4 regions of the Arthrobacter sp. K41 genome follow, and region 1 is predicted to be linked to each of the others. Evidence: riboswitches for the same ligand, from Rfam matches in the RefSeq annotation. Region 1 holds a riboswitch; each other region holds the start of a gene.
What was found. Region 1 has a riboswitch for thiamine pyrophosphate ahead of AC5RTE_RS09695 (hydroxyethylthiazole kinase). Riboswitches for the same ligand answer to the same signal wherever they lie in the genome.
Positions count from the first base shown of each region.

Region 2: another riboswitch for thiamine pyrophosphate. It lies ahead of AC5RTE_RS13045 (FAD-dependent oxidoreductase); the one in region 1 lies ahead of AC5RTE_RS09695 (hydroxyethylthiazole kinase).
Region 3: another riboswitch for thiamine pyrophosphate. It lies ahead of AC5RTE_RS16460 (ECF transporter S component); the one in region 1 lies ahead of AC5RTE_RS09695 (hydroxyethylthiazole kinase).
Region 4: another riboswitch for thiamine pyrophosphate. It lies ahead of thiD (bifunctional hydroxymethylpyrimidine kinase/phosphomethylpyrimidine kinase); the one in region 1 lies ahead of AC5RTE_RS09695 (hydroxyethylthiazole kinase).

Region 1 is NZ_JBNHEW010000003.1:443,356-448,862, reverse strand. It holds gene AC5RTE_RS09705 (DEAD/DEAH box helicase) at 292-1,494, opposite strand; gene AC5RTE_RS09700 (hypothetical protein) at 1,566-2,942, opposite strand; TPP riboswitch at 4,069-4,165, shown strand; partial or broken gene AC5RTE_RS09695 (hydroxyethylthiazole kinase) at 4,148-4,420, shown strand; partial or broken gene AC5RTE_RS09690 (GNAT family N-acetyltransferase) at 4,476-4,976, opposite strand; gene AC5RTE_RS09685 (ribokinase) at 4,973-5,507, opposite strand, start outside.
Region 2 is NZ_JBNHEW010000005.1:102,146-107,652, reverse strand. It holds gene AC5RTE_RS13055 (RNB domain-containing ribonuclease) at 1-1,272, opposite strand, end outside; gene thiE (thiamine phosphate synthase) at 1,376-2,113, opposite strand; TPP riboswitch at 2,141-2,259, shown strand; gene AC5RTE_RS13045 (FAD-dependent oxidoreductase) at 2,252-3,592, shown strand; gene thiS (sulfur carrier protein ThiS) at 3,589-3,825, shown strand; gene AC5RTE_RS13035 (thiazole synthase) at 3,830-4,639, shown strand; gene AC5RTE_RS13030 (4a-hydroxytetrahydrobiopterin dehydratase) at 4,687-5,025, shown strand; gene AC5RTE_RS13025 (hypothetical protein) at 5,074-5,376, opposite strand; gene AC5RTE_RS13020 (DUF3107 domain-containing protein) at 5,417-5,507, opposite strand, start outside.
Region 3 is NZ_JBNHEW010000009.1:54,789-60,295, forward strand. It holds gene AC5RTE_RS16445 (DUF4383 domain-containing protein) at 1-362, opposite strand, end outside; gene AC5RTE_RS16450 (hypothetical protein) at 485-694, opposite strand; gene AC5RTE_RS16455 (heme-degrading domain-containing protein) at 786-1,328, opposite strand; TPP riboswitch at 1,401-1,541, shown strand; gene AC5RTE_RS16460 (ECF transporter S component) at 1,596-2,219, shown strand; gene AC5RTE_RS16465 (ABC transporter ATP-binding protein) at 2,219-3,769, shown strand; gene AC5RTE_RS16470 (energy-coupling factor transporter transmembrane component T family protein) at 3,766-4,566, shown strand; gene AC5RTE_RS16475 (glycoside hydrolase family 25 domain-containing protein) at 4,638-5,465, opposite strand.
Region 4 is NZ_JBNHEW010000001.1:603,916-609,422, forward strand. It holds gene rpmA (50S ribosomal protein L27) at 1-39, opposite strand, end outside; gene rplU (50S ribosomal protein L21) at 99-407, opposite strand; gene thiD (bifunctional hydroxymethylpyrimidine kinase/phosphomethylpyrimidine kinase) at 671-2,191, opposite strand; TPP riboswitch at 2,199-2,296, opposite strand; gene AC5RTE_RS02890 (Rne/Rng family ribonuclease) at 2,508-5,507, opposite strand, start outside.

The sequences.
Region 1 (5,507 bases):
GGCCTCGCAGATCAGCCGGCGTCCGCAGAGGAAGTAGCGTCCTGCCGTAGGTCGTCGCCGTACACATTTGTAGACGACTCCCGCAGCGGCCAAGTCACAGCCTGCGCGCCAGCGTCAGAGGGCCACCACCACAAGTTTTTACACACATTTCGATTATTTGCGTTTGGTGACCGTGTGCCGGATGTGGGCCAGGAACCGCGAGACCAGCATCCCGTGGTGGAAGAGAGTTCACGAACGCTTCCGAAACCGAAGGTTCAGCGGCTCAGGGTCGGGGCAGCAGTCATCGACATGTCACCCTGCCACAATAGATAGTCTTTCGCGCTCCGCTGCCACCACACGTCGTGCAAGCTCGACCTCAGATACGTCAACCGCATCGGGAGCCTGCTTTGCGATAACACTGTCCCGCGCGAACTCGTCAAAGAGCTGCCTCTTGTCTTTCAGAATGTCGCGGATGCGCTCGTCAACGCTGTCTTCCGTAAGCAGACGGTGCACCTGGACAGTGTCGGTCTGACCCATGCGGTGAGCTCTCGCGATCGCCTGTGACTCCATCGTGGGTTTGATCTGCGGCTCACAGATCACAACGACCGACGCCGACTGGATGTTCAAGCCGACACCGCCCGCGGTTATTTGTGCAACGAGGACGGCGCCGTGCCCGGCCTGTGAGAAGCGGTCAACGAGCTTCTGTCGGTCCGCCGCGGCGATGGACCCTGTAAGGGGGCCGAAGACCTGACCGGGTAGTAGGCGAGCGACCTGGTTCAGGACTTCTCGGAAGTATGAAAAGACGATGACCCGTCGGCCATTAGCTTCGGCTTCTCCTGCAATTTCTAGCAGTCGGCTGACCTTCATGGATTGTTCCGACATCATGGCGGCGCGTCGCATTAACATGAACTGGCCTTCCCTTACCGCTCGGCCGTATACCAGCTCATCAGAGTGCGACATCCCCATCCACTCGTCTATCTCGACCACTTCGGGAAGCTCTGTGAGCACATCCTCCTGGTTACGGCGTAGGTAGGCTGGCGCGACATGCTTGCGAAAAGCCTTGGCGAGAAATTCAGGCGCTTCCTCCGCGAGGTCGGGGCGGATATAGCTGATCAGATTGCGGAACTCGGCGACACTGTTCTCCAACGGCGTGCCAGTCATCAAGATTGCATACTTTGTGGAATTGATGATCTCCGCCGCCGCGAGCGAGCGCTTTGCCCTGGGATTCTTGATGTAGTGCGCCTCATCGAGAATGACGCACCCCAGATCGACTCCGCTCAAGTGCTCTTCTATCCACGGCAGGAGATCATACGTGGTGACGGCGACGCCGCCGTTCTTGACCCACGCCTTTGCCGCGTGGTTTCGCTCCCATAATGTGCCGTGGAGGCGTAAGGCCCTTAATTTGGTGTGCTTTACTGTCTCGCGAGTCCAGTTACTCACGACCGCGGCCGGACAGACGACGAGGAAATGCGACTGACCGCGCGCACGGAGATGGGCGAGAACGGCGCCCCGCAGCTGTTCCGCTCTTATCGATCGGAGGTTTCTGCAGCCTTGCCGCCGCCTGGATGAGTTCTGCGGTGAACATACTAATGCTGTATTGGGCCTGCACTTGCGATCAGCGCGCGTTGTGCGCAGAACCTAACTAGATCAACGTCGTGGCTCAACTCTTTTACCTCAGGAGAATAGGGCATAAGCAGCTTTGAATCGTGGCCACCCCCATCCTTTGCATGAACCACCCGGCACCGAATGTCATAGATGCGATCAGCTACCTGATCGATGAGGTCAACCCCTCGATTTTCGACATTAATGATTGATACGTCAACAATCTTTTTCTTGTTCTTGAGATGCGCGGCGCGTTCGGGGTGGTTCAATACAAAGGTGTTGATCTCATCTACTTCCAGGCAGGATCGAAGCGTTGCCTTCAATTGGTCTCGTTCCGATCTGCCTTTGGCGCCGCCGCCCAGCATTAAAAGGCGCCCCAATTGCCCATCGTCCTCGATATTGAACAGAGGGTTTCTTAAGTTTGTTCGAGCTTTCCGGATTGCTTCCAACTCGGAGTATCGAGCAAAGAAGAATTCCAGCACCTGATAGTAAGCCAGGAACGCCAAGAGATTCATGCCGGTCGCCGAGGTGGCGTAGCGGTACAGCGACAAAGCTTCTGTTGAGTACGAGTAGCGGGGAGGAGATAGAGGGATCAATGCGGGTGCTTGTGAAGTCCGCACGTAAGGCGAGGGGCTCCTAAAGAGAGCTAGATTCGCCCCGTACGCGTACTTCAACTGCAGGTCGAATAGAAAAGACGCCCCTAGCTCGTCGAGTGCTTTCAGCGCCTCGTCGTGGGTTGCAGGCTGCAGTCCCTCAATTTTCAGGGAATTGCTCGCATTTCGCCCATCTCGCCCTCTCATAAAAATACGTCGGGACGATAATGTCTGTAGAACTTCTGTTGCCGGGCTCACTTCGAGACTCCATCGACCGCGAGGGTCCCTGACTCGAATTCGGTAGCTCGACGACCGGGCGTTCTCACGATCCACGCTCGCGCTCTCTGAGTCTGGACTTGATTCTGTTTCCGATTCTGCGTCAGAGAGGGGGATCGGGGCGTCTAGCGCGATGGGGCGCCAATCACCCCCTGGATCTTGCACCTCAGCTCCCGGCATTTCAGAGATTGCCATTCCTCGCGATCCGCCATTTTCGAGGGAGGCCTCGATGAACCCCGTCTGCTTATCGTAGAGTGCATCGTAATTGCCTAAAAATCGTTTGGATTGCACATTGATTTCAAAGTATTTATCAACAGTAGCTGCCGTCGCACGTCTCCAAACTTGTTCATCCCTGCCTCGGAGTATGGAAAATCGAAGCTGTCTTTCGCCATCCTCTGGCGTAAGCCATTCGCAGGTCGCGCCAGATTCCTTCAACCGCTGGTGAAGCAGGTCTAGAGGTTGATCGGCTGCCTCGGAAAGTTTTGTTACCATTCCGCGAATATACACAACTCGTACTGCCAGTGATTACACGTGCTGAGTCCATACGAACTCCGAGCGCGGAAGGCGCACGTCTATGTCCTGAACCTTGGCCGCGAGAACGTCGAAACTGATACCCCGATTGTGTCGAGGTCGTCTCCGTCATTACATCCCTGGCCTGGACGGAACTCAAAATCGAACGCGCATGCGCCAACGACTCCGTCATCAGGCGTCGGGGCGCGGGCATGGACCCGGCGGCCGATGACCGATCTTCCCCGATAGTCAGATCGCCAACGCCCCGGCTTATCGAACAGGGTCAACCCACATCTCATGTCGCACGCGATTTCCACTCAAGCTCCCATCATCGACCCACCAATCCGGTTGAACTGAGCGACTCGATGGAGGCTCCGGATGCCTGAAGGTCAATCGTCATGTTCCTGACGCACGCATTGTTTGAAACAAACACAAAGCGGTTCGGATACTTCGGAGGTTCAGGGCGTTTCAGGGGACGGGCAGCTCACACGGGGACGGCCCTGCTGACCCCTGGCGCCTCAGCTGTACCGATGATCGTTCAGGCATCCTCAGCAACACAACTCGTTGAGGATCCTTCCTCAATGACTCCGGGTAGCCTGAGGTGGTGTGGCAGATGCACCTCGACCTAACAGTTCCTGACCGAGAGATACTCGAGCTTTCGGGGCGGAACTCCTTCGAGGGCTTCAGCGCATAATGGCCCGCCGTGACCGACGCTGCGGCGGTTCCGGGCAATCGCGCCGTTAGCGAGGACAACCGGCGGATTAGCCGTGCCTATAACTCTGTCGCTAAAGGTGTCTCTCCGACAGCCTCAAAACTTTCTCGGACCATCCTGCCACTGACGGCGCTCCAGCCGCAGCCCGCGGCGGCTGCACAAGAGGCTGGGCAGGAACCGGAGAAGGACCCCCGCCAGCAGCAGCCACCATCAGGTCTGCCAGTTCCACATGAAGCATCGCGATCTGCCGGTGGATCGCACTGATCCGGTGTGCGACGTCGGCGTTCACCACCGGACGCCGATGGGCCAAGCGGGCCTTTGGAAACCCCTGATCACAAAGGCCGCCAGTCCTGACATGACGTTTTTCCCACCCTCCGCCGGCGAGTAGAGTCTTGCGTTAGTGACACGGGGTGCCCTGCTGGTAGGGGCTGAGAGAACACCCGTTGAACCTGATCTAGTTCGTACTAGCGAAGGGATGTCGCGGATGACTATTCGCCTGACGCCTGACCATGCCTGGACCATGCTCGAACGTGTCCGGGAAAGCACACCGCTGATCCAGTGCCTGACCAACACCGTGGTCACGAATTTCACCGCCAATGTCCTGCTGGCCCTCGGGGCGGCACCGGCCATGGTGGACGTCCCGTCCGAGGCAGGGCCGTTTGCGCGGGTTGCGTCCGGAGTGTTGGTGAATGTCGGCACTCCGCATGAAGAGCAGCGGGAGGTATGCGCGAGGCAGCTCGTAGCTGCGAACCTTTCAGCGTTGGAGCATTAGATGGAAGCTCCAATCGTTTTGGGCACGCGGCTCACCCACCCAGCTGCAGTCGGAACACCCACAGCAGCATGTCTTCGCTCGGCACGTACCAGTCCCGCTCCGGCGCCCGGCGGAAGCCCAGCGACTCGTACAAGCCGTGCGCCCGTTCCATAAACTTGGCGCTGGTGATGCTGATCGCCTCGATGCCGGGGAGCTGCCGGGCGTGCTGAACCACTTCGCCGACCACCGCGCGGCCAACGCCGCCGCCCTGGCATCCGGGGTCCACGGCCAGCATCCGGAACTCCAGTTCCCCGTCCTTGGCGATCTCGCTGTACGGCTGGTCTGCGAACGTCAGCGTCACCGCCGCGACCACCCGCCCGTCAGCCTCCGCCATTCACACCTGCGCATGCTCGGCGCGGTGCTCCACATCCTCCAGCACACTCATGTACGGGTGGTCGGCGGCGAAGTGTCCCGCCCGCAGGTAGGCCTCCCGTGTAATGCGCCGGACCTCAGGAAAATCCGCCGGCGCAGCCCTCCTGAATACGATGCTCATCGGGGTGCCACAGTCGCAGTAGTCCGCTCGACGTAGTAACCCAGCTGTGCCAACTCCGGCTGCGAGGCCGGGTCTCCCACAGCATTCGCGCCCACCGCGTTGGCCACCGCCAGAGCGTGGGCGTAGTCCAACCCGTGCCGCAGCGCCAAGACCAGGGCGGCGCAGAACGCGTCCCCGGCGCCGACGGTGTTCGCCACCGCCACGGCAGCCGACGGCGCCTCTGCCACCTTGCGTCCGTGCTCGAACATCGCCGAGCCGTCCCCGCCGTACGTCACCGCCACCAGCTTCGCCTCCGCGAGGGCGGGGATCAGGGCGTACTCGCTCTCGTTGACGATCACCAGGTCGCAGCGTTCCAGCAGCTCCGCCGGCAGGTGCATGGCCGGTGCCGCGTTCAGCACAAAGTAACCGCTGTGCCGCCGGGCGGCCTCCAGCACCACGGGCAGCCCGACCTCCAGCTGGCACAGCACCGTCTCGTCCGGGGCGAACTGCACCCCGTCCAACGAGAGGTTCGAGTTGGCGCCCGGGCACACC
Region 2 (5,507 bases), on a different contig from region 1:
GACAATGGCATCAAACTCCTGCCCCACGTGGTTGACCAGCAGGGCCGCCTCCACGGTATCCAGGGCCGTGCGCTCCATCCGGGATGCCAGCTGGTCGGAGCCGGCCATGATCTCGGGCAGGGACGGAAGGGCCTCCCTCGCCCATCCCGGCACTTCGCCGCCGCTGCTCAAAGCCTCGCAAATCACCAGCACAAAGCGGTCCACCAGCCGGCGCAGCGGGGCGGTGGTGTGCGCATAGGCGGCGCCGATGGCCGATTGCACCGCGTCCTCCGGGACGGACCCGTCAAAGGCCGTGTAGGCGGCGCCCCGGAACAGCATGCCGGCGGAGTGCATGATGGCCAGCTGGCGGGGTTCCGTCGGGTCCAGGCTCCGCAGGTATTCGCCGTAGCTGACTTCACCGTCCCAAGGCTTGCCCAAGGCCTCGGTCTGCAGCCGGAAGTGATTCAGGGAGCGCTCGTCCGGGGATGGCATGGTGCGCAGGATGCCCACCTTCCCCGCCAGCATGAGCTGGGCCGCAGCCATTCCGGTCATGAGGGATATCTGTGCGTTCCAGTCCTCCACCGGAAGCTGGGGAGCGGCGGCAATCCGGTAGCCGCCGTCGGGAAGCTGGACGATCTCCTGTTCCGGCATGTTCAGGCTGGCGCCGCCGCGGGCCCGCTCCAGCTCCACGCGCTTGAGCCCCACCTCCCTAAGGAGCAGCAGCACCGGGGCCGCGGTGCCGGCGTCGAGCTCGGCCTGCACGCCCTTGTAGCTGAGCTTCGCGCGGCTGCGCATCCGGGCCCGCTTTACCGCTACGGACTGCACCCCGGCGGCGCTGTCCAGGCGGAAGTCCCAGACGAACGCGGAGCAGTCCTGGCCGGGGAGGAGGCTTCCGGCCTGTTCGCTGATGACCTCCGGATGCAAGGGGATCCGCCCGTCGGGGGCATAGAACGTCTGGCCGCGCCGGCGCGTTTCCGCGTCCAGGGGCCCGCCGGGGGCCACGAAGGCGGGCACATCCGCAATGGCATACAGCACGTGGTAGCCGTCGCCGTCCGGCTCGATGAACAGGGCCTGGTCCAGGTCCGTCGACGACGCCGGATCGATGGTGATGAATTCGATGCCGGTGAGGTCATGGCTGGGGAGCTGCAGGGACTCGACGGCCGCCTTTGCGTCAGCCACCGCGTCCTCCGGGTAGGCGCCCGGCAACTCCAGCTCGGTCCGCAGGGCGCTCAGGGCCGCCTCGAGCGCGTTGTTGTGCTCGTGGACGTTGGGAGCCAGCCGATGGTGTGACACGAAAATCAGCCTAGTCCGAATTCCGGCCATAATGCAGGCGCCGTGCCCGGATCGCCGCACTTGGCTGATCCCGCCGCGGACGCCGCCGCTCTGGCGCCCGAAGTCAGGGCTTCCGGGCGTCCAGCGCCGCGAGCAGCGCAGCGGCGGCCGCTGCCGGATCGGAAGCTTCCGTAATGGCGCGGACCACCACGATCCTGCGCGCGCCTGCAGCCACCACCTGCTCCACGTTGCCATGGTCAATGCCCCCAATCGCGAACCAGGGGAGGCCGTCGTCGGACTGCCCTTCCAGGCCGGCCGTCCGCGCAGCTTCTGCGGCGTACTTCACCAGGTCGAGCCCTACCGCGGCCCGTCCCGGTTTGGTGGGGGTGGCCCAAACCGGGCCTACACAGAAGTAATCCAAGCCCGCCGGAGCCGAGGCTGCAGCCAGGGCGGCGTCCACCTGCGCCGGGCTGTGGCTGGAGAGGCCAATGGCGGCATTGCCGTTGAGCAGGGTCCGCGCAGCCTCGAGGGGCAGGTCCTTTTGGCCGATATGGAACACCGGGGCACCGGACAATACGGCGATATCCGCCCTGTCATTGACGGCCCAAAGCCGGCCGTGCCGCTCTGCCGCTTCCTTGAGGACGGCCAGCAGTTCGAGCTCCTCGGATGCCTCGATGTTCTTGTCCCTGAGCTGGATGATGTCCACGCCACCGGAAAAAGCGGCATCAACGAAATCCCCGAAATCCCCGCGGTCCGTGCGCGCATCGGTGCAGAGATAAAGGCGGGCAGCGTGAAGGCCGTTGCTGATCTTCGCGCTGCCAAGGACGTCAGTGCCGGCGGCAGGGGTGTGGGACACATTCATGGAGGAAAGCCTAGTTCCTCTACACTGGCCTCGTACTGCGGGAGCCCGCGGCAGCTGTCACAAAGCGCCGGGCTGAGAGGGCGTCAGAGCCGACCGCTTGACCTGATCCGGTTAATGCCGGCGTAGGGAAGGAGACACATGGGCGCACCTTCAGGCGCCCGCCCGGACGCGCCGTCCGGGCGGGCGGACAACATCGTCCACGCCGACGTCGCCGTCATCGGCGGCGGAGTCATCGGCCACAGCATCGCGTGGGAGGCGCAGCGCTCCGGCCGCGCAGTGGTGGTCATCGACGACGCGCCGGGGTCGGGGGCGAGCTGGGCTGCCGCAGGAATGCTGGCTCCGGTGAGCGAGCTGCACTACCAGGAGGAGGACCTCCTGGAATTCATGCTGGAGGCCTCCGTACGCTGGCCGGCTTTCGCCGCCGGCCTCGCTGCAGCTTCAGGGACAGATCCGGGATACATTACGACGCCGACCCTCGCCGTGGGAGCCGACGCCGGGGACCGCCGCGCCCTGATGGACCTGCGCACAGTCCAGCAGGCGAACGGCCTCTCCGTTGAACCGCTCACCGTCCGGGCAGCGCGGCAGCGGGAGCCGCTGCTCAGTCCCGGGATTTCCTGTGCACTGGACACCCCGGCGGACCACCAGGTGGATCCGCGGCTGCTGGTGGCCTGCCTGCAGGCCGCCCTGGCCGGCGGGCGTGCGGGTAACGGAGGCGGGAGCAGGGGCCGCGCCGCAGGGCACGGCACCGCAGCAGCCGGCGCCGTCGACGGTTATGCAGTCCCTGCCCGCGCGGCCGGGCTGCTGTGGCAGAACGGAAGGGTCGCCGGGGTACGCCTGGCAGGCGGGGGTGCCGTGTTGGCCGCCGAAACGGTGGTGGCGAACGGGCTGCACGCGGCAGCGCTGGAAGCACTGCCCGGCAATCTGCATCTGCCGCTGCGGCCCGTCTACGGGGACATCCTGCGCCTTGCCGTTCCCAAGCATGTGCAACCCCTGGTCACGTCCACCGTCCGCGGGCTGGTGCACGGCGTCCCGGTCTACATCGTCCCGCGCCGGGACGGCACAGTGGTGGTCGGGGCAACCCAGCGCGAGGATGCCCCCTCGGCCGCTGATGCCGTTTCCGCCGGCGGCGTATACCAGCTGCTCCGGGACGCGCTGGTGCTGGTCCCCGCCGTCGCCGAACTTGAACTGCTGGAAGCCACCGCCCGGGCCCGCCCCGGAACGCCGGACAACGCACCGCTGCTCGGGCGGGTACCCGCGGCGTCCGGGCCGGCCGGCCGGGACGCCCGTTATGTCGCCGGGCTCATCATTGCCACCGGCTTCTTCCGCCACGGAGTCCTGCTGGCTCCGGCGGCTGCCGCCGTCTGCCGGGACCTCCTGGACGGCGGGCCGGACCCGCGGTGGGCGGCCTTCAACCCTGGCCGTTTCTCCCGCTCCGGCTACCCGTCCACCAACCGCTTACGCCAAAAGGAAACAGCATGAACATCACCTTGAACGGAACCCGGCACCTTGTACCCGAGGGCGCCTCCATCAGCGCGCTCGTCAGCGAGGTCACCGGACGCCCCCTCGCTGCCACCGGCCAGGCCACCGACGGCCGGAAGCTTGGCGTGGCTGTCGCGCACAACTCCGAGGTAGTGCCGCGCAGCCAGTGGTCCGCCACCGCGCTCGCGGACGGCGACGAAGTCGAGCTCGTCACGGCCGTGCAGGGAGGCTGACACCATGACCGAAACCATCACCACCTCAAGCTCAACCGGCCAGGACGATCCGCTGGTGATCGACGGCGTCGCGCTGACCTCCCGGCTCATCATGGGCACCGGCGGTGCCCCCAGTCTTGACGGCCTGGGGGCGGCCCTCCTGGCCTCCGGAACCGCCCTGACCACCGTGGCCATGCGGCGGTACTCCACCGCGGAAACGGGCTCACTTTTCCAGCTGCTCGTGAACCACGGCATCCGCGTATTGCCCAACACGGCCGGCTGCTTTACTGCCCGGGACGCCGTGCTGACCGCCGAACTGGCCCGTGAGGCGCTGGAAACAGATTGGGTGAAGCTGGAAGTCATTGCCGACGAACAGACCCTGCTGCCGGACGCCGTCGAACTGGTGGACGCCACGGAGCAGCTCGTCAACAGGGGATTCAAGGTTTTTGCGTACACCAACGACGACCCTGTCCTTGCCCTGCGGCTCGAGAACCTCGGGGCCACTGCCGTGATGCCGCTGGGGGCACCGATCGGCACGGGACTGGGCATCCTTAACCCGCACAATATCGAGCTGATCGTCGCCCGCGCCTCAGTGCCGGTGGTTCTGGACGCCGGCATCGGCACTGCCTCGGACGCGGCCCTGGCCATGGAACTGGGCTGCGACGCCGTCCTGCTGGCCACGGCCGTGACCCGGGCACAGAATCCTGCCCTGATGGGGGAAGCCTTCAAACACGCGGTGATCGCCGGTAGGCTGGCACAAGCGGCCGGCAGGATACCGCGCCGCGAACATGCACTGGCGTCCTCGGCCATGGAGGGCCGGGCCGAGTTCCTCTAGGCCTCCCCCTGGTGCTGCGGGCGCCGGCCACCAGGCAAGGAGCAGCTATGGCCGGCAAGGACGTTCTTTCTCCCGAGCGGCTCGAGGACGCCTTGGCGGTCCTGCCGGACTGGCAGTACAGCGGGGGTGCGCTGGTGACCGCATACAAACTGCCGACGGCGGCTGCAGCGCTTGAGCTGATTGCCGCCGTCGGGCGCCTCTCCGAGGAGCAAAACCACCACCCTGACCTGGAGTGGCGGTACAACCTGGTGTACCTCCGGTATACCTCCCACGACGCCGGGGGAGAGGTCACGGCCCGCGACGTGCGCGCGGCCGAGGCAGTACGTGAAGCTGCAGCCGCGCTGCAGGCGGTTGCCGAGCCTAAGAAGCATCCCGCCGGCTCTTAACCGCCTGTGGCCACTGCCCCGGGCAGTGGCCACAGTATTGCGGTCCGGTTAGAGCTTTAGGGCGGCAGTAAGCCGTTCCAGGTCCTGCCTGGCCCTTGTGCGTCCCAGATAGAGGACAACGGCCACCGCCGCCGCAGTACCCAAAATAATGGGGAGGACCCACGGCAGCCACGTCATTCCCGGCCGGTAACCGAAGCCCGCAGCCATCAAAATGATCCAGGTAACAGCCCCCACACCCACGCTGACGGCGGCGGGAAGGACTGCCCCGTATTTTGTGTGCCGTTTGTCATTGGCCCAGACGATGAAACCTGCAGCTGCTGTTACCAGCACCACGATGGTCAGCGAAAGCATGCCTCTCCTTGGAATGCCGGCCCCGGGCCGGGGCTCGGGACTAGAACTGGCCGAAACCTACGCGGCGGACTTCTTCGGCTCCGATCTCGACGTAGGCGAGGGCCTTGCCGGGAACAATGATCAGGCGTCCC
Region 3 (5,507 bases), on a different contig from region 1:
GCGCCGTTGAGTGGGATAAAGTTGGCGGGAGTTTCGTCCCCCACCAGGAAGCCGTAAAGCCAGAGAACCAGGTACACGACGCCCCCGTAGATCAGGAAGCTTCGTGCCTTCTGGTGGGTCCGGGCCAGCAGCAGTCCGGCCGCCCCGAAGGCAAGGTGCACGATATTGTGAAGGACCGACACCTGGAAGAGGTTCAACAGCAGGGCTCCGGAGCCGTGTCCGGCCATGCCCAGGGAGTCGTAGTTGCTGGTGATCCCGGGGACAAACCCCAGGACACCCACCAGCAGGAAGAGGGCGCCGGTTACGAAGGCAGCCTTCTGCAGGCCCGTCCTCGCGCCGGTGGCCCGGGTGCTGACTGTCATGACCTGTCTCCTCAAAAGCCTGGAGACAACATAGTAAGCATGGTTACTAATAAAAGCTAAGTGCGCCTGCCGGTGCTGCTGCCCGCCGGCCACTGCCGGCAGCGTCCGCGCAGCCGGCGGGCTCACCCTTCCGGGACGATCCACACGTAGGGGTTTGGCTGGTGCCCGCCGCGGCGGCCGTGCTCATACCCCTGCTGCCAGGCCTTTCCGACGGCGGATACCAGTTCAGCCAGCAAAGGATAGTAGGGGTGGTCGGGGCCGATGTAAATCATTTCTTCCTCGGCCTTGTCCACCGCTGCCCGCACCTGGTTTTCGGCTGTATTACCGAGCATGGCGCCCCCTCCTGTTTGGAACTTCCGCCACCCGTCTCGAATGTACTCCCGGCATCCAAGGGGAGTCCATCGCCCTGGTTGGGAACCCGCGTCAGTCCGTTCGCATGGAGCTGAGGATCTCGCGCAGCGCCTGTACCACCAGGTCATGGTCCTGCACCTGGGGAAGCCCTGAAACAGTGACCGTAGCCACCGCTCCCACTCCGGCGACATATACCGGGAACGAGCCGCCATGTGCCGCATACCGGCGCTGATCAAACCAGCCCTGGTCTTCGATCCGTCCGCCGCGGGTCCGGGCGCGCAGCCCCACCAGCAGGGAGGGCACCTCGTACCGGGCCGCCGTTCTCTGTTTGGCGCGGATCCAGTGCTCGTTGTCCGGGGTGGCCCCCGCCAGGGCGACATGGAACAGGACCTGCTCACCCTTGGTGATGTCTATCGCGATGGGGAACTGGCCCTCCTTCCCCAACTCCACAAGCAGCAGCCCCAGGTTCAGTGCGTCGTCCATGGAAAAGCCTGGAAACTGGAGCTCCCGGATTTCGCCCTCTATCCGGGCGATAAGAGCCTGCAGCGATCCCTCCGGCTGGACGGCATCCGAATCCGGATCGAACTCAGTCACATGCGGTGAATTGGCGGTCATGGCCCACAATCTACCCTTCCTCAGGTGTAAACTGGACCCCGCCCACAAGGGCAATTATTTACTCACAGAATCATTCAACGACAGGGGAGCGCCGCCGTCGGGCATCACTGGCCAAGCCAGGAGCCGCAGGTGGGCGCTGAGAGTGCGGACAGCCGCAGACCCTCGAACCTGATCCGGTTAGTACCGGCGCAAGGGAGTCGAGTTCTCGAAGCTCCGCAGTGGTTTGCCGCTGCGGTTCTTTCCCCTCCTGTTCCTCAGGAGGATCGCATGGCAACTACAGCAATCAAGAAGACCACCAGCAGGTCCTGGCGCGTTGTGGACATCGTGGTGGCGGCGTTGATCGCCATCGCAGGCGGCGTCATTTTCTGGGCGTGGTCCCAGGGTGCCGCAGCAGTGTCTGCGCCGATGAACGCCCTTTACCCGCCGCTTACCGGACTGATCGCCGGCGGCTGGATGATCCCGGCGGTGCTGGGCATGCTGATCATCCGCAAACCGGGCGCCGCCCTGTTCTGCGAAACCGTGGCAGCCACCGGTGAACTGCTGATGGGTTCGCAGTACGGTGCCTCGGTGCTGTTCTCCGGCTTCGTCCAGGGCCTGGGTGCGGAAATCATTTTCGCGATTTTCGTGTACCGGAAGTTCAACCTGCCGGTGTCCCTCCTCGCCGGTGCTGCTGCCGGGCTGTTCTGCGGCCTCAATGACTCCTTTGCTCCCTGGGGCTGGAACATTGCCTACTCGGGCGGCGACAAGCTTGCGTACATTATCTTCACCGCGATCTCCGGTGCCGTCATCGCCGGGGCGCTGTCATGGATCGCCACCCGCGGCCTGGCCAGGACCGGTGTCCTGAGCTCCTTTGCCTCGCGGAAGGCAGCCACGGAGCCGGTTTTCTCCTGATGACAGCGCCTTCCGTCCACGGCGCGTCCGTGGCGGCGCGCCCGGCTGCCGTCACCGCGCGCGGCTGGGGCTGGCGGCATGCCGGGCGTTCCAGGCCTGCTGTCCGTGCCCTTGACCTGGACATCCGGCCAGGGGAGCGCGTGCTCCTGCTTGGCCCGTCCGGAGCCGGCAAGTCCACGTTCCTCCATGCGTTGGCGGGGGTGCTGGGGGATGCGAACGACGACGGCGAGGCCGGCGACTCCGACGAGTCGGGTTCGCTGCTGGTCGACGGCGCCTCCCCCCGCGATCAGCGCGGCCGTGCCGGGTTGATGCAGCAGGACCCGGAGACACAGGTGGTCCTGTCACGGGTGGGGGACGACGTGGCCTTCGGTGCCGAGAACCTTGCTGTGCCCCGGGACCGTATCTGGACCCGGGTGCACGAGGCTTTGGACGACGTCGGGCTGTCCCACCTGCCGCTGGACCATCCAACGTCTGCACTGTCAGGCGGCCAGAAACAGCGGCTGGCCCTGGCCGGCATCCTTGCGATGCGGCCGGGGCTGCTTCTCCTCGACGAGCCGACAGCCAACCTGGATCCCGCCGGGGTGGTGGAGGTGCGCGACGCCGTCGGGCGCTGCCTCGACAAAACCGGAGCAACCCTGGTGGTGGTGGAGCACCGCGTCTCCGTCTGGAAGGACCTGGTGGACCGCATTGTGGTGCTGCAGCCCGGTTCTTCGACCGACCCGGGGGTGCTCCTGGACGGGCCTCCGGACCAGGTTCTCGGCGAAGCCCGGAGCATGCTCATTGAGGCCGGGGTCTGGGTGCCCGGGTATGTTCCGGCCACCCGCCCACGCACGGCGGATCCGGCTCCCGGCTCCGGGGACCTGCTGCTTGCCGCCGAAAACCTGGCCGTATCCCGTGAACGTGCCCGCCGCAAGGGCTTGCGCAAACTGCCGCCAGTACCGGTCCGGCAAGGCATCTCGGCGCAGGTCCGGGCAGGGCGGGCGCTGGCCATCACCGGACCCAACGGCGCAGGAAAGTCCACCCTTGCGCTGACCCTCGCCGGGCTGCTGGAGCCCGTTGCCGGGAAAGTTTCGGCCACCCTGGCGCTTAGCCGTGGGGCGGGAATCGACCCGTACAAGTGGAAGGCGGAGCAGCTGATTGAACGCATGGGCACCGTTTTCCAGGAACCTGAGCACCAGTTCGTGACCGGGAACGTGCTGGACGAACTGCGCTTTGGTCCGCGCCACCTCGGGCACGGGGAAGAGCGGGTGGATGAGCTGCTGGAGCGGCTTCGGCTCACCGAACTGGTTGATGCGAACCCCTACACACTTTCGGGCGGCGAGAAGCGTCGGCTTTCCGTAGCAACGGTCCTGGCCGCGCATCCGCAGGTCCTGATCCTGGACGAACCCACCTTCGGGCAGGACGCCAACACGTGGGCTGAGCTGGCATCGTTCCTCTCTGAACTCCTGGACGCCGGCACAGCCGTGCTATCCGTGACCCACGATGCTGAGTTCACGGCGGCGCTGGGTGGAACGGAACTGCGCCTGGCAGCAGAGCCGGTAGTGCGATGAGACAGGAGCTGAACCTGCGCGGCAACAGTGCGCTGCTGACCCGGGCCAACCCGCTGAGCAAGTTCGCGGCCGTCTTCCTGATCACCGCCGTCCTTGCACTGTCCATTGACTGGGTTTCCGCTTCCGTGGCGCTGGCGTTCGAGTTCCTGCTGTTCCCATTGGCGGGCCTCACCCTGACGCTGCTGTGGCAGCGGGGGTGGCCGCTGATCCTTGCCGCAGCCGTAGGCGGCTGGAGTACCTCCATCCTGGCGGTGGACAGCGGAAAAACGCTGATCGACGTCGGCATCTGGACCATGAGCGAGGGGTCGCTGGAGCTGGGGGTCGGGTTTATGCTGCGTGGCCTGGCAATCGCGCTCCCGGCGGTGCTGTTGATGAGCTGCACTGACCCCACGGACCTGGCCGATGCGCTGGCGCAAAAAGCACGCCTCCCGCACCGGTTCGTGCTGGGGACTTTGGCCGCCATGCGCCTGGTGGGGCTGATGGCGGAGGAATGGCAGACCATCGGCATGGCCCGGCGGGCCCGGGGCGTAGGTTCCCGCGGCAGTGCCCTGCAGCGGGTAAAGGCCACGATGGGGCAGAGCTTCGGTCTCCTGGTTCAGGCCATCCGCCGTGCCTCAAGGCTGGCCGTGACCATGGAGGCGCGTGGTTTCGGCGGCGGGCGGCGGACGTGGGCGCGGGAATCCACCTACAGCGGGCTGGACCTGTGCGTGCTCGGTGGAGGCGTGCTGATGGCCGGCGCGGCCTTTGCTGCGGCCGTCTGGGCGAGCACGTGGAACATGGTGTGGCTGGGGAGCTGAGTGGTTTGCCCTGCTGTCCTACACATCAAACGTTCGGGCCGCCCGCAGGAGGCTGACTGCAGGGCGCCAGGTCAGACGCAGGAGTGGTTGTAGTCGAATTTGCGCGACACGAACTGGGTGAGGATCACGTGGCCGCCGGCGGTCAACGGCGGATTTGAGCAATTGGCTTTGGCGCCGGTCAGCGTCCGCGCACCGGCCAGCCAGCCGGGCAGGTAGTAGAGGCTGCTCGAGCTGCTGACGGTCCCCGCAATCCGGCCCCATTGGAGGCCGGTGGAATAGATTCCGACTCCCTTGACGTTGATGCTGTGGAAGAAATCCGCCATGCCCTCCAGCACGGCGCGGTTCGCATCCTTGTCCGTGGCGGACCAGCTGTTTTCGATTTCCACGTCAAGCCACCAGAAGTAGTCCGAGGGGTTGGTAATGCCGCGGATGTAGGCGTCGTCGAACGCCTTCGCGTAGCCGTACATGTACGCGCACGCCTTCCCGTAGTCCTTGTCTTCGCAGGAGCCATAGGGGTTATGGACGGCGGATCCGATGGGGTACTCGTTGCTGGTTGGCCACCACGAGCCGCTGCTTCCAGGGTTGGCGGTGTTGACGTAAAGGGACACTTTTGGCTGGGGCGTGATGCCGGATGAGGCTGCCGCCCACTCCAGTTGCTCTTCAAGGCATGGGTTTGTGTTGTTCGCCAGACCGTTGTTCACGCCAACGATGGCAAAAGCCTGGCCAACCGGGAAAGGCTTGCCGCATTGTGGCCAGGAGATATCGTTGCCCAGCGTCGACTGCGTGCCTTCCCCGGGGGAGGGAGCCGCGGAGGCGGGCCAGGCTGGAAGCAACAGCAGGACAGCGAACAGCAGAGCCGCCAGCCCTAGTGCCGCTTCAGTTCCCTGGGTCCGGTTCATTGTCACCTTCGCCGCCTTCGAAAGAAGAGGATTTCTCCAGTT
Region 4 (5,507 bases), on a different contig from region 1:
ACCGTTGCGAGTGGAGCTCGCGCCCTTTTTATGTGCCATTTGAAATGCCTGCCTCTAAATTCTGGGGATCTGCTGAAAAACCTGAACAGTAACGAAGGTTACTGGATACCAGTGATCTTGACCTTGGTCAGTTCCTGGCGGTGACCCTGGCGCTTCTTGTAACCGGTCTTGTTCTTGAACTTCTGGATCACAATCTTCGGACCACGGAGGTCGTTCAGGATCTCAGCCGTAACAGTTACCTTGGCCAGGTCAGCAGCGGCGGTGGTGACCTTGTCACCATCAACCAGGAGCAGTGCGGGCAGCTGGATAGTGCTGCCAGCTCCACCGGCGACGCGGTTAAGGGTAACGAAGTCTCCAACGGAAACCTTCTCTTGGCGGCCGCCTGCGCGGACAATCGCGTACACCACTTGGGAACTCACTTCTCTCGACGTTTATTACAAAATTTGCGTGCGGAACCGGCCAATAAAAGCCTGGTTTCTCGCTGTGCCTCAACGCCGTGGGGTCATAACCCAAGTGTTGGCGTAAGCACCGAAGATCCAGAATACGCTAATTTTGGCTTCGGCCGCAAATGAGGCTGGTTCCGGCGGGCTGGCTGTGATAAGTACCACTGCTGAATCCCGGCCTCGGGACCGTGCCCCACCATACTACCGGCAAGGCCGCGGCCACGGTGTCAGGCATGGAGGCGCGGCGCGTCGAAGAAGTCCACTTCCAGGCGGCAGGACTGTTTGAATGCCGTGATCATGGCGGGCCGCTCGGCAGCGGAGGCCCTGCGTCCCGCTTCATCCACTATGGCAATGGCCCTGCGGGTGGCGGCGGCGAAGTCTTCGTCGGCATAGGTGCGCAGCCACTCCGCGTAAGGGTGCGCGGAAGGTTCACCGGCGGCAACAAACTGGGCGTGGAGCGTGGCGCCTACCTCGGCGTACAGCCAGAAGCAGGGCAGGACTGCCGCCGCGAGGACCGCATAACTGCCCGACGCCGAGGCCGCCGTCAGGTGGTCAACGTAGGACTTGGTGACGGGGCCGAGCCGGGGCAGGACCGAGCGCGCGCCCAGCCAGGAGCGGTGAAGCTCCGACTCGACCTCCAGGCACTGCCCGGCCGAAGCAGCCCAAAACAGTTGCTCCGCCTCGGTGGGCGCCAGCGAACTCGCCCTTGCCAGAACCCGTGAATAGCCGTTGAGGTAGAGGGCGTCCTGCGCGAGGTAGTACTCAAACTGGTGCTCCTGAAGGCTGCCCGTAGCCAGGTCGCGGATGAAGCCGAGGGCATAGATATCCTCCAGGTCCGGCTGCGCCTCACGCCGCAGCTGCGCCGCGAAGCTGCCTTCCGCCGGCACCGGCTGCAGGTGGTGGAAATGATGCACGGGCCCGTTGCCTGTCCCCACCTCCAGGGTTCCCGAGGCCTTGAGCGCGCCGGCGAGCCACGGCTTGGCTTCCCGGAGTGACGCTTCCCAGTCCCCCAGCCGCGCCTGGGCGGTGGCCATTGCAGAGGACAACGAACAGCCTGTGCCGTGGCTGTTCGTCGTTGCAAGCCGCTCCCCTGGCACCTCCACCACTTCATGGGACAGCAGGCCCAGGGTGTTGACCAGCGCGTCCGGGCACTCGTTGCCGTCCAGGTGGCCGCCCTTGACCAGTACGGTTGCGCCGCTGGCGGCTGCGAGGGCGCGGCCCTGGTCCAGCGCGCCGCCCCAGCTGTCCTGCAACTGCCCGCCCACAAGCATGGCGAGCTCCGCGAGGTTGGGGGTGATGAGGTGTGCCAGCGGCAGGAGTTCGCGCAGGGCCGTTTCGGCAGACTCGTGCAGGAGCCGGTCGCCGCTGGTGGCAACCATAACTGGGTCCAGGACCACGACGGCGGGCCGCACCTTCTGCAGCCACTGCGCCACCGTTCCAATGACGTCGGCGTTGCCGAGCATTCCGATTTTCACGGCGTCGATGGTGATGTCGTCGCTGATGGCGTCGAGTTGCTCTGCCAGGAATGCTGCAGGGGGCACGTGAACGGACCTTACTCCGTGCGTGTTCTGGGCTGTGAGGGCAGTGATGGCTGCCATCCCGTACCCCCCGAGGGCCGCGATGCTTTTCAAATCCGCCTGGATACCGGCACCGCCGGAAGGATCCGAGCCGGCGATGGACAGGACCCTGGGTACCTGCCGGCCCGGCAATGCCGGCGCAGTGGCGGGTCCAGGGGTGGCTGCGGGCATTACAAGAGTCGTAGACAAAGGACATCCCTTCGCCGGTGCTAACCGGACAGGTTCAACGGGTCTGAATCTCAGCCGGCTCTCTGCGCGGCACCCCGTGTCGGTTCCCCAGCCTAGCTTTTTTGCCCGCCCCAGGCTGAAGGTGACACATTGCGACCCGAAGCCGCACGCTGATGGCGCGCAGCTCCGCATCCCGCCCTGCGGGCCCTGCACGCAAAAGTCCCCGCCCGGTGGACAAATCCCCTGGAACTTCATGGGGTTTTGTCCACTGAACGGGGACTTGTTGAAACGCGCCGGTACGTGCCCGTGAGCGCTCCGGCTAGAGCTCCGAGGCCGGTACGCCTACGCCCAGGATGATGGGCGCCTCTGCGGGCTTTGTTGACGCTTTTTCAAGGCCGGCACCGCCGGCACCGGCCGGCGCCGGAGCCTTTGCCTCGTGGGTATGCCCTGTGCTGGCTGCCGCCACGCTTTCGTGATGCTGCACGGAGGTTTCGTTGGCTGCTCCCTGGGCGCGGCTGGCACTGCGGTTGCGCCGCGGGCGCCGTTGCCGGGACTGCTCCAGCGTGTGGTCCGTGTAGTCCTTCGCCGGTTCCCCGGCAGCGGCTGCAGCAGGCACGCGGGCCGGCTGTACCGGCTCCACGCGCTCCGCCGGTTTCTGCTCCGGTTCGGTCTGCTCAGGCTCCGCTTGTGCGGGCGCCGGCTGGCCCAGGTGGGCGAACGCTTCGGCAAGCCGGTCCAGGGTCAGTGCGGGCTTCTGCGGCTGCTCCTCAGCGTGGTCCACGAACGGCAGCACCACCTTCTCGCCGCCAAAGGTCAGCACGGCGGCCGGGCGCGCATCGTCGTCGCGGTTTGTTTCCACTGCGGGAGCCGGAGCAGGGGCGGGCGCGGAATGGTCCGCGGCAGCCAGCCTGGCTGCGGCCACTTCGTCGTCGTGCAAGTGGGCTGCATGCGCGGCGGCGGCGATGTTGGCAAGGGCCAGCCGGGTGGCTTCCGCCTTCGCGTGCCGCTCAGCGTCAGTGGGGTCGGGCTGGACTGTGTGGACGGGCACGGCAGGCGCGGGGGCAACCTCGGGCTGCTGGCCGCCACGGCCCCGCCGCCGCTTCCGGTCCGGACGCACGCCGGCCTGGCTGCTGTCGATGCGCGGGGCGTCATTGCGGTGGCCTTCGCTGCGGGGTTCCGGCCGGCTGTCGGTCCGCTGGACGTGGTGTTCGGCGGCTACGATGTTGGCCCGCCGGTGCTCAACGGGGTCGTCATGGGTGACGACACCGCGGCCGGCGCACGCTTCGCACTGCTCGCCGAAGACTTCCAGGAGTCCGGTGCCCATCCGCTTTCGCGTCATCTGCACCAGGCCAAGGGAGGTCACTTCGGCAACCTGGTGCTTGGTGCGGTCGCGTCCCAGGCATTCCACCATGCGGCGCAGAACGAGGTCGCGGTTGGATTCAAGGACCATGTCGATGAAGTCGATGACGATGATGCCGCCGATGTCGCGGAGGCGGAGCTGGCGGACCACTTCTTCAGCAGCCTCGAGGTTGTTTTTGGTCACCGTCTCTTCGAGGTTGCCGCCGCTGCCGGTGAACTTGCCGGTGTTGACGTCCACCACGGTCATGGCTTCGGTGCGGTCGATCACCAGCGAACCGCCGGACGGGAGGAAGACCTTCCGCTCCAGCGCCTTGTGGATCTGCTCGTCAATGCGCCAAGCAGCGAAGATGTCCTGGTCCTTGGTCCACTTTTCGAGGCGTCCCACCAGGTCCGGCGCCACATAGGTGACGTACGCCTCGATGGTGTCCCAGGCTTCCTCGCCTGAAACGATCAGCTTGGAGAAGTCTTCGTTGAAGACGTCACGGACCACCTTGATGGTGAGGTCCGGTTCGCCGTACAGCAGCTCAGGAGCAAGGATCTTGGTGGACTTCGACTGGCTTTCGATGCCTTCCCACTGCGCGCGCAGGCGGTTGATGTCGTGTGTCAGCTCTTCCTCGGACGCTCCCTCGGCGGCGGTGCGGACGATGACGCCCGCCTGCTCCGGGAGCCGGTCCTTGAGGATGCGCTTGAGGCGGTTGCGTTCTACGTCGGGCAGTTTGCGCGAGATGCCGGTCATGGAACCGCCGGGAACGAACACCAGGTAGCGGCCGGGGAGTGAGATCTGGCTGGTCAGGCGTGCGCCCTTGTGTCCCACGGGGTCCTTGGTCACCTGGACCAGCACGGTATCACCGGACTTGAGCGCATTTTCGATACGGCGCTGCTTGCCCTCGAGGTTGACGGCTTCCCAGTTCACCTCACCGGCGTAAAGGACGGCGTTCCGGCCGCGCCCGATGTCCACGAAGGCGGCTTCCATGGAAGGCAGCACGTTCTGGACCTTGCCGAGGTAGACGTTGCCGATCAGGGAATCCTGCTGGGTCTTCGACACAAAATGCTCGGCCAGGACGCCGTCTTCGAGGACGGCGATCTGGATTCTGTCGTCGCGCTGGCGCACAATCATCTGCCGGTCGACAGACTCGCGGCGGGCAAGGAATTCGGCCTCGGTAATGACGGTGCGGCGGCGGCCGGTGTCACGCGACTCGCGCCGGCGCTGCTTCTTCGCCTCCAGCCGGGTGGATCCCTTGACGCTGGTGACGCGGTTACTGACGGCCGGTTCAGTCACGGCGCGCGGTGCGCGCACGCGGGTAACCGTGTTGGGCGGATCGTCGTCTCCCCCACCCGTCAGTTCGAGGTCCTGGTCGCCACGGCGGCGGCGGCGGCGACGGCGGGACGTGACGCCTTCCTCCACCTGTCCCGCGGACTCCTCGTCGGCGTCGTCCGGGACATCTCCGTCAACATCTTCGCTGCCTTCGAGGTCGGTGTCGGCTTCCCGCTCTCCGAGGCGGCTGCGGCCGCGGCGGCCCCGTCCCCGGCGCCTGCGGCGGCCGTTGGCGTCTTCCGCATCGCCGTCCTCGGCGTCGTCCTCTCCAACCTCTTCCGCTACTGCGGGAGCCGGACGCACCACGGTGCTCAGGTCCGGCGCCTGGAACAGCACGGAGGTGGGGGAAGCGGGTTCCATGAAAAGGGAACCGAAGGGGCTGGAAGGAGCCGCGGGCGCCGTTTCCGCGGTGGCTGCCTGCGGTGCCTCAATGTTGGGAGCAGCCTGTGCGGCCTCCGGTTCGGGGGCTGGCTCTTCTGCAGCTTCTTCTGCAGGGGCCTCTGGTGCGTTCGGCCGGACTGCTGCTGCGGGCACTGCAGCGGCTGCCTCAGCAGCGCCGGCCGGAGTTACGGCTGCCGGGAGATCTGCGGGTGACTGGGTAGCGGCGGGTTCCCCTGCCGGCTCTGCCGCTGCGGCTGGGGGTTC